Linked DNA regions of Rhodopseudomonas sp. BAL398. The protein of the gene in region 1 interacts with the protein of each later gene in a pairwise test. Links are inferred from orthologs where the notes say so. Each region holds a gene or a part of one and is shown on either strand. Other genes may lie near its edges.

Region 1 (3,639 bases):
CCCCGACGCCCTGCCCGATCAGAGTCTCTTGCCGAAGCCGCGCGCCAGCTGGCGCGAGGCGCTTACCGTCTATTTGCAGCCGCGGGTGCTGATCGTGCTGTTCCTCGGCTTTTCGTCGGGGCTGCCGCTGGCGCTGTCGGGCTCGACGCTATTGGTGTGGATGCGGGAATCCGGCGTCGATCTCGGCACCATCGGGCTGTTCGCGCTGGTCGGCACGCCCTACACGCTGAAATTCCTCTGGGCGCCTTTGGTCGATGCGCTGCATGTGCCGCTATTCACCCGCCGCTTCGGCCGCCGCCGCGGCTGGCTGGTGTTTTCGCAGATGCTGCTGATCGGCGCGATCCTGCTGCTGGCGCTGACCGATCCGGCCAAGGCGCCGCTGTTCGTGGCGCTCGGCGCGCTGTTGGTGGCGGCGATGTCGGCGACGCAGGACATCGTGGTCGATGCCTTTCGCGTCGAGAGCCTGCCGGAGAGCGAGCAGGCCGCCGGCATGGCCTCCTATGTGGCGGCCTACCGGATCGGCATGCTGATCTCAACCGCCGGCGCGCTGTTCCTGGTCAGCGCCTATGAGAGCACCGGGCAGACCAGGCTCGCGGCCTGGATGTGGGGCTATGTGACGATGGCGGCGATGGTGCTGATCGGCACGCTCACGGCGCTGCTCGCCACCGAACCGGAGCAATCGGCCCGCGCCGAAGCCGCAACCAGCGGCGAGAGCGCTTTTGTCCGCGTCAGCCGCGCCGCGGTCGGCGCCTTCGCCGAATTCCTGGCGCGCAAGGATGCCTGGGCGGCGCTTTGCTTCGTGGTGCTGTTCAAATTCACCGACGCATTTTCCGGCACCATGACGGCACCGTTCGTCATCGACCTCGGCTTTTCCCGCAATGACTACGCGGCGATCGTCAAGGGCGTCGGGCTGGCCGCCACGCTGATCGGCGGCTTTGCCGGCGGCTATGTGGCGCGGCGCTATACGCTGGCCGCCAGCCTGTGGATCGGCGGCAGCCTGCAGGCGCTCGCCAATCTGTCGTTCGCCTGGCTGGCGCTGGTCGGCGTCAACCAATGGGCGCTGGCCTCTGCGATCACCGCGGAGAATTTCACCAGCGCAATCGGCACCGTGATCTTCGTCGCTTACCTGTCTGCGCTGTGCAAAAATCCGCTGCATACGGCGACCCAATACGCACTGCTGACCGCGCTGGCCGCGGTCGGCCGCACCTATCTGTCGTCGGGCGCCGGCTATGTGGCGGAAACCACCGGCTGGCCGGCGTTCTTCGTGATCTGCGTGGCGGTCGCGGTGCCGAGCCTGATCCTGCTGGCGTGGCTGCAACGCCGCGGCCATTTCACCGAGCTGGGTCCGGTGCGGGTGTAGCGGGACGGGGCGGCACAACCGTCATCCCCCGCGAAAGCGGGGGACCCAGTATCCCAGAGCCTCAATGTCGATAGCAGGGCGCGCACGCTCTGCAATACTGGGTCGCCCGGTCAAGCCGGGCGATGACAGCAGGGCATCACGGCGTCCCCACCACGCTCCATTTGGTCACGATGGCTTCGCTCATCTGACCGGCCTTCTGGGCGCAGGCGACTTCCTTGACCTTGAACGAGACTTTCTTGCCGGTCAGCCGCTTCAATTGCTTGGACTCGGCGTCGTTGGCGGTGACGATCTCAAACGTCTCCGGCCCGGTCTCAAGATTGCACAGCCCGTTCGGCGGCGGCAGCCGGCGCGGCTCGCTGACCAGCTGGAAGGTGTTGACCCGCCGTCCGCCGCCGGCGCGGGTCCGCATCACGTTGAGTTCGCCGCTGAGAATGTCACCGATCTTCATCAAGGTCGGCGCGGCGGAAGCCGCGGCTTGCGCCTTGGCGCTTTGTCCTATGGCGAGCGCGGTCGTCACACACAGTGCCGCAGCCCAGACGATCGATCGGTTCAGTTGTGGTCGCGTCATCAGTCCTCTTTCAAGTCGTTTTGTCAAAACAGCGTCCGCTGCCGCATCGCCGCCGACAGCGTGCCTTCGTCGAGATAGTCGAGTTCGCCGCCAACCGGCACGCCATGCGCCAGCCGCGTTATCTTCACGCCGGCCTCCTGCAACAGGTCGGTGATGTAATGCGCCGTGGTCTGGCCATCGACCGTGGCGTTGAGCGCCAGGATGATTTCGGTGACCTCGCTGGCATGGGCGCGCGCCACCAGCGCGTCGATGGTCAGATCCTGTGGGCCGACGCCATCGAGCGGCGACAGCGTGGCGCCGAGCACGTGATACTGGCCGTTTGTGGCGGATGCGCGTTCCAGCGCCCACAGATCGGCGACGTCGGCGACCACCACGATGATCGAGCGATCGCGCCTGGGATCGGTGCACACCGTGCAGGGATTTTGCGTGTCGATATTGCCGCAGATATTGCAGACCTGAATCCGCTCGATCGCGACCTGCAGCGCGGCCGCCAGCGGCGCCATCAAGGCCTCGCGCTTCTTGATCAGATGCAGCGCCGCGCGCCGCGCCGAGCGCGGCCCCAGTCCGGGGAGCCGCGCCAGAAGCTGGATCAGGCGTTCGATCTCAGGGCCGGCAACCGCAATGGCCATTTAGCCGAGGCCCATCCCCGGCGGCAGCGACAATCCGCCGGTCAGCGCCTGCATCTTCTCCTGCATCGCGGCTTCCGCCTTGCGGTGGGCGTCGCTCAGCGCCGCGACCAGCAGATCCTCAAGCACGCCGCGCTCGTCGGCGTTCATCAGCGACGGGTCGATCTTGATCGCCTTGACTTCCATCTTGGCGGTCATCCGCACGCTGACCAGACCGCCGCCGGACAGGCCTTCGACCTCGATCAAATCGAGCTCTTCCTGCATCGCCTTCATTTTCGATTGCAGCTGCGCCGCCTGCTTCATCATGCCGAGAAAATCAGCCATGATCGATTCCTTCTTGGAGAGATGTCGTTGATCGTTCTAGAGCCTGATAGATTAAATTGAAGCGTTGCAACACCGGAAGCGCGCCCCCTCTCCCATGGGGAGAGGGTTGGGGTGAGGGGTTACGGTCTATCGTGAAGCCGCAACCCCTCACCCGGATTGCTTCGCAATCCGACCTCTCCCAATGGGAGAGGTGAAGCAGTGCGCGCGGTGCATGCGATGCCATGTCAATGGACCAGACTCTAGTCGTCGTTGTCGAATGATTCGGCGGCGTCGTCAGCACTGACATCGGATTCCGGCGGCTCGGGGGCAAGCCGGCGCACTTCCAGCACCTTGGCGCCGGGGAAGCGGGCCAGCACTTCCTGCACCCGCGGATCGGATTCCGCGACGCGCTCGCGTTCGTTCTTCTGCTGTTCGTTCTGCGCGCGCAGCGTCGGCTGCCCGGCCTCGTTGGACACGATCACGGTCCAGCGCCGCCCGGTCCATTGTTCCAGCTTGCGCGACAGGTCGTTGATCAAAGTGCGCGAGGCGCTGCGCTCCATCGCCAGTTCGAGCCGGCCGTCCTCGATCCGGACCAGGCGAACGTCGGCTTCCAGCGCGGCGCGGGTCATCAGGTCGCGCTTCTCCGCCGCCAGCGCCACCAGTTCGGGAAACGTCGTGATGGTCAGCGCGGCGGCTTGCGGCTCGGCCGCCGGCGCACTGTGTTGCGGACGTTGCGCCGCTTCGGCGCTGCCGCGCGCCATCGGCATGCCGCGCGGAGATGA
Region 2 (4,295 bases), 3.7 Mb from region 1 along the record:
CAGATAGCCGCCGAGCACTTCGAGCCGGTGCTCGATTTGCGCCTTGCGATGGTTTGAGCGGCGCAGCAGCACGTCGCGCAGATGGTCGAGCCATTCGCGCAAGCACTCGGCCAGGCCTAGCACCTTTGGAATCCGGCCCTGGACCAGCACGTTGAGATTGAGCGGGATCTTGCTTTCCAGCTCGGTCAGCCGGAACAGCGATTCCATCAGCAGTTCGGGATCAACCGCGCGCGTCTTCGGCTCGATCACCACGCGAATATCCTCGGCGGATTCGTCGCGGACGTCGCCGACCAGCGGCAGCTTCTTTTCGTTCAGCAGTTCGGCGATCTTCTCGATCAGCCGCGATTTCTGCACCAGCCAGGGGATCTCGGTGATCACCACCACCCAGCTGCCGCGGGCGCCCTCCTCCTGGCTCCATTTGGCGCGGGTGCGGAACGAGCCGCGCCCCGTGGCATAGGCTTCTGCGATGCTTTCCTTGGAATCGACGATGATGCCGCCGGTGGGGAAATCCGGACCCTTGACCCAGCGCAGCAGCGCCTTCGATTTCGCCTCCGGCTTTTCGATCAGATGCAGCGCGGCGTCGCACAGTTCGGCGACATTGTGCGGCGGGATCGAGGTCGCCATGCCGACCGCGATGCCCTGCGCGCCGTTGGCGAGCAGGTTCGGGAATCCACCCGGCAGCACGATCGGCTCTTTCGACTGGCCGTCGTAGTTCGGGCGGAACGCCACGCCGTCCTCGTCGATACCCTCCAGCAGCAGCCGGGCGACGTCGGTCATGCGGGCTTCGGTGTAGCGGTAGGCGGCCGGGTTATCGCCGTCGATATTGCCGAAATTGCCCTGGCCGTCGACCAGCGGGTAGCGCGAGGAGAAATCCTGCGCCAGCCGCACCAGCGCGTCGTAGATCGACTGGTCGCCGTGCGGATGGAACGAGCCCATCACGTCGCCGACGATTTTCGCCGATTTCTTGAACGGCGTGCCGGGGTCGAGCCGCAACAGCCGCATCCCGTAGAGAATGCGCCGATGCACCGGCTTCAAGCCGTCGCGCGCGTCCGGCAGCGCCCGGTGCATGATGGTCGAGAGCGCATAAGCGAGGTAACGCTCTTCCAGCGCCTCGCGCAGCTGCACATCGTGAATCTCCGCCGGCTCCGGCGGAATCAGTCGTTTTCCCATAAGGAGGGGTTAAACGCTAAAAAGCTATCCTTCAAGGCTGGCCTAGGCCAATTTATCGCTTCAGGCAGGTTCGGCGCTCTGTTCGCTTTTCAGAGTTTCTTCCGACAAACTACCTTCGCAGTATAATAACCACAATGGTTCCCGGGGACGTCAGAAAGTTTGGTCGAGGATGATTTTGTGCATTGGGTTGCGGCCCAAGCATCCACAGACGATCCGCACCCCAAATGAACCGACCCCGACGGACATTTTTCGGGCTTTTCGCCAACGCAAACGGTGAATTCTGTCATCCTTCCCTCGTCTACGGTCACCATTCCATCGCTGCTTGGACTAACAACTCTGTCAACAGACAAGACCCCCACAGCAGAGGATACTGCTAAGACGGCAATGATTAAAATGCAAACCGCATAAATAATTGACGGAGGCAACCTGCCTTTAGGAAATCCCCTACCGACTAACCATGCAACTAGCCCTATGGCAGCAACCCCAAATGTTAGAGACATAAGCGAGTTGACTATCGCGCCGGAAATTGAAGGGGTTAACTCAACAACTGTATTTCTAAGCACGAACTGAATCAAACCTTGGAATACCGACGAGAATACGAAGAGCGCAATCCCCCCTATACCTGCCGCTTTACCCACGGCTCGGAGAGCCCGGTCATCTAATCCTTCAATTTTTGACATAGCTGGCTCCCAGCTTGAAAATGTCTGAAAAAATTCTTCAAATGCAAAAATAGAGAGTTACTGTCTCGCAAATTGTAACTAATTGAGGTCATTTTGCCAAATGTTTCGTGACAGCGTTGATGAAGCCGTCACGGGCGTCGGAATGGCCCTGCCCGCGCGGCTCCAGGACGTTGCGCAACAGGAACCGGCCGGTCAGGTCGAAGCCGTCGCGCAAATCCTGGTCGGACCAGCCATTATGGCCGTCCGGGGTCTCGCGCAGGAACGGCGGCAGCCGCAGCAGCCGGTCGCGCCATGGCTCGCCGGCCGCCCGCGACACCGCGCCGCCGGATTTCGGCGAGACATAGATCAGATCCGAGGTCACGCCGGTCGCCGCGCAGCAGGTCAGGTCGAGGCCGAAGCCGAGTTCGGCCAGCATCGCCAGTTCGAAGCGGATCAGATGGGTGGCGGCGTCGCCGACATCGTCAAAATCGTCCAGCGTGCGTTCCAGCATCTCGTAGATGTCTTCATGGGGATCGCGCTCCGGCAACAGCCGCGCCAACGAGGCCAGATGGGTGATGCCATAGACGGCGTGGGACGACGCCAGCATGGTGGCGGCGCGCATCCGCGTGCCCTCGAGCAAGTAATAGCCGAGATTCTCGTCGAGCCGCGCCCGCCACACCGCGGCGACATTGTTGCCGGGCTGCAGCAGCGGCCGCAGCTTCGAGCTGGCGCCGCCGCGCACCAGGCCCAGATGCCGGCCATGGAATCGGGTCAGCAGCTCGACAATGGCGCTCGATTCGCCATGCCGCCGCACCCCCAGGATAATGCCCTCGTCGCTCCATTCCATGGCTCAACTATACCGCGCTTTGCGCGCCAGCGTTAGCGCAGGGAACATTGGCCGGGCTGCGCGGTTATCCGCCGCAATCCGACATGGTGCGGGCTTCCGCCACACCTTTCGCGCCGCATTTTCGGAGGCCCGCGTGGCCGACACCATCACTCCGCTTCGCCTGCCGCAACCTCCCGGAACCACCCTGATCAACCTGGCCGTCGCCGCGTTGATCATCGCGGCGCTGTATGTCGGTCGCGAGGTGCTGGTGCCGGTGGCGCTGGCGGTGCTGTTCAGTTTCGTGCTGGCGCCCTTCGTGATCCGGCTGCAATCCTGGCGGGTGCCGCGCACGGTCGCGGTGCTGATCGCGGTGTTCATCGGGTTTTCGGTGATCTTCAGCCTGGGCGGGTTGATCGTGTCGCAGGCCAATCGGCTCGCCGGTGAATTGCCGGGCTATCAGCAGACGCTGAGGGAAAAGATCGAAGGTCTGCGCGGCGTCGCCGCAGGCGGTTCCTCGACGCTGGAGCGCGCTTCGCGGGTGCTGCGCGAATTGGATAGCGAGCTGAAAAACCCCTCCGCCGGGCGGCGGAGCGGCAATCTGACGTCGCCTAATAGCGTCCGGCCGATTCCGGTCGAGATAAGGCAGCCCGATCCGGGCACGCTGTCGACGCTGGTAGCGATCATCCAGCCGCTGATCCAGCCGCTGACCACGACCGGGATCGTGGTGATTTTCGTGATCTTCATCCTGTTGCAGCGCCAGGACCTACGCAATCGCTTCATCCGGCTTGCCGGCTCCCACGACATGCAGCGCACCACCGCCGCGCTCGACGATGCCGGCCAACGGTTGAGCCGGCTGTTTCTCAGCCAGATGGTCATCAACGCCACTTTCGGGCTGCTGATCGGGGTCGGGCTGTCGCTGATCGGCGTCCCCAGCGCGCCGTTGTGGGGCGTGGTGGCGATGGTGCTGCGGTTCGTGCCCTATGTCGGCTCGCCGATCTCCGCGGTGTTTCCGCTGATCCTGGCCGCGGCCGTGGGCACCGGCTGGAGCATGCTGCTGATGACCGCCGGCCTGTTCGTCACCTTGCAGCTGTTCACCGGTCAGGTGATCGAGCCGATGGTGTTCGGCCGCAGCGCCGGGCTGTCGCCGGTGGCGATCGTGCTGTCGGCCTCGTTCTGGACGTGGCTATGGGGGCCGATCGGGCTGGTCCTGGCCACCCCCCTCACCGTCTGTCTGGTGGTGATCGGGCGCCACGTCGATCGGCTGCAATTCTTCGACGTGCTGCTCGGCAACGAGCCGGCGCTGACGCCGCCGCAATTGCTGTACCAACGACTGCTGGCCGGCGATCCGGTCGAGGCCTCGCAGCAGGCGCAACTGCATCTCGACGACGCCTCGCTGGAAAATTACTACGACACCACGATGCTCGATGGGCTGCGGCTTGCCGCCGCCGATGTCCAGCTCGGCCGCCTCGGTCTGGAGCGCATCGCGCGGATTCTCGACACCGTGACTGAAGTCGTCGAGGATCTCGAACCCCACGAAAACCGGGTGGACGAGGACGCGGCCGACGACAAGCGGTCCGACCTGTCCAAGCTCGACGGGGCGGCATCGAACGCGGCGGTTGCGGTGCCGGAAGCCTGGACCC

Evidence for each region. Proteins that work in one complex are often made in the same cells at the same time.
Region 2: the proteins of recR (region 1) and recO interact in binary tests that used the Escherichia coli proteins (3 or more experiments, as listed by UniProt). The link is inferred for Rhodopseudomonas sp. BAL398 from one-to-one orthologs.

Annotation. Positions count from the first base shown.
Region 1 is NZ_CP133111.1:4,788,674-4,792,312, reverse strand. Bases 755-3,639 are described here. They hold recR (recombination mediator RecR), read right to left. Parts: upstream 2,558-3,639; coding sequence 1,952-2,557; downstream 755-1,951. Other genes in these bases: RBJ75_RS22540 (DNA polymerase III subunit gamma/tau), read right to left, coding at 3,118-3,639; RBJ75_RS22545 (YbaB/EbfC family nucleoid-associated protein), read right to left, coding at 2,558-2,878; RBJ75_RS22555 (hypothetical protein), read right to left, coding at 1,497-1,928; RBJ75_RS22560 (AmpG family muropeptide MFS transporter), read left to right, coding at 755-1,360. Outside these bases: more of RBJ75_RS22560, read left to right, coding at 1-754. UniProt on the Escherichia coli protein: May play a role in DNA repair. It seems to be involved in an RecBC-independent recombinational process of DNA repair. It may act with RecF and RecO.
Region 2 is NZ_CP133111.1:1,098,817-1,103,111, reverse strand. What follows is about bases 808-3,672. They hold recO (DNA repair protein RecO), read right to left. Parts: upstream 2,677-3,672; coding sequence 1,939-2,676; downstream 808-1,938. Other genes in these bases: RBJ75_RS05160 (AI-2E family transporter), read left to right, coding at 2,810-3,672; parC (DNA topoisomerase IV subunit A), read right to left, coding at 808-1,170. Outside these bases: more of parC, read right to left, coding at 1-807; more of RBJ75_RS05160, read left to right, coding at 3,673-4,295. UniProt on the Escherichia coli protein: Involved in DNA repair and RecF pathway recombination.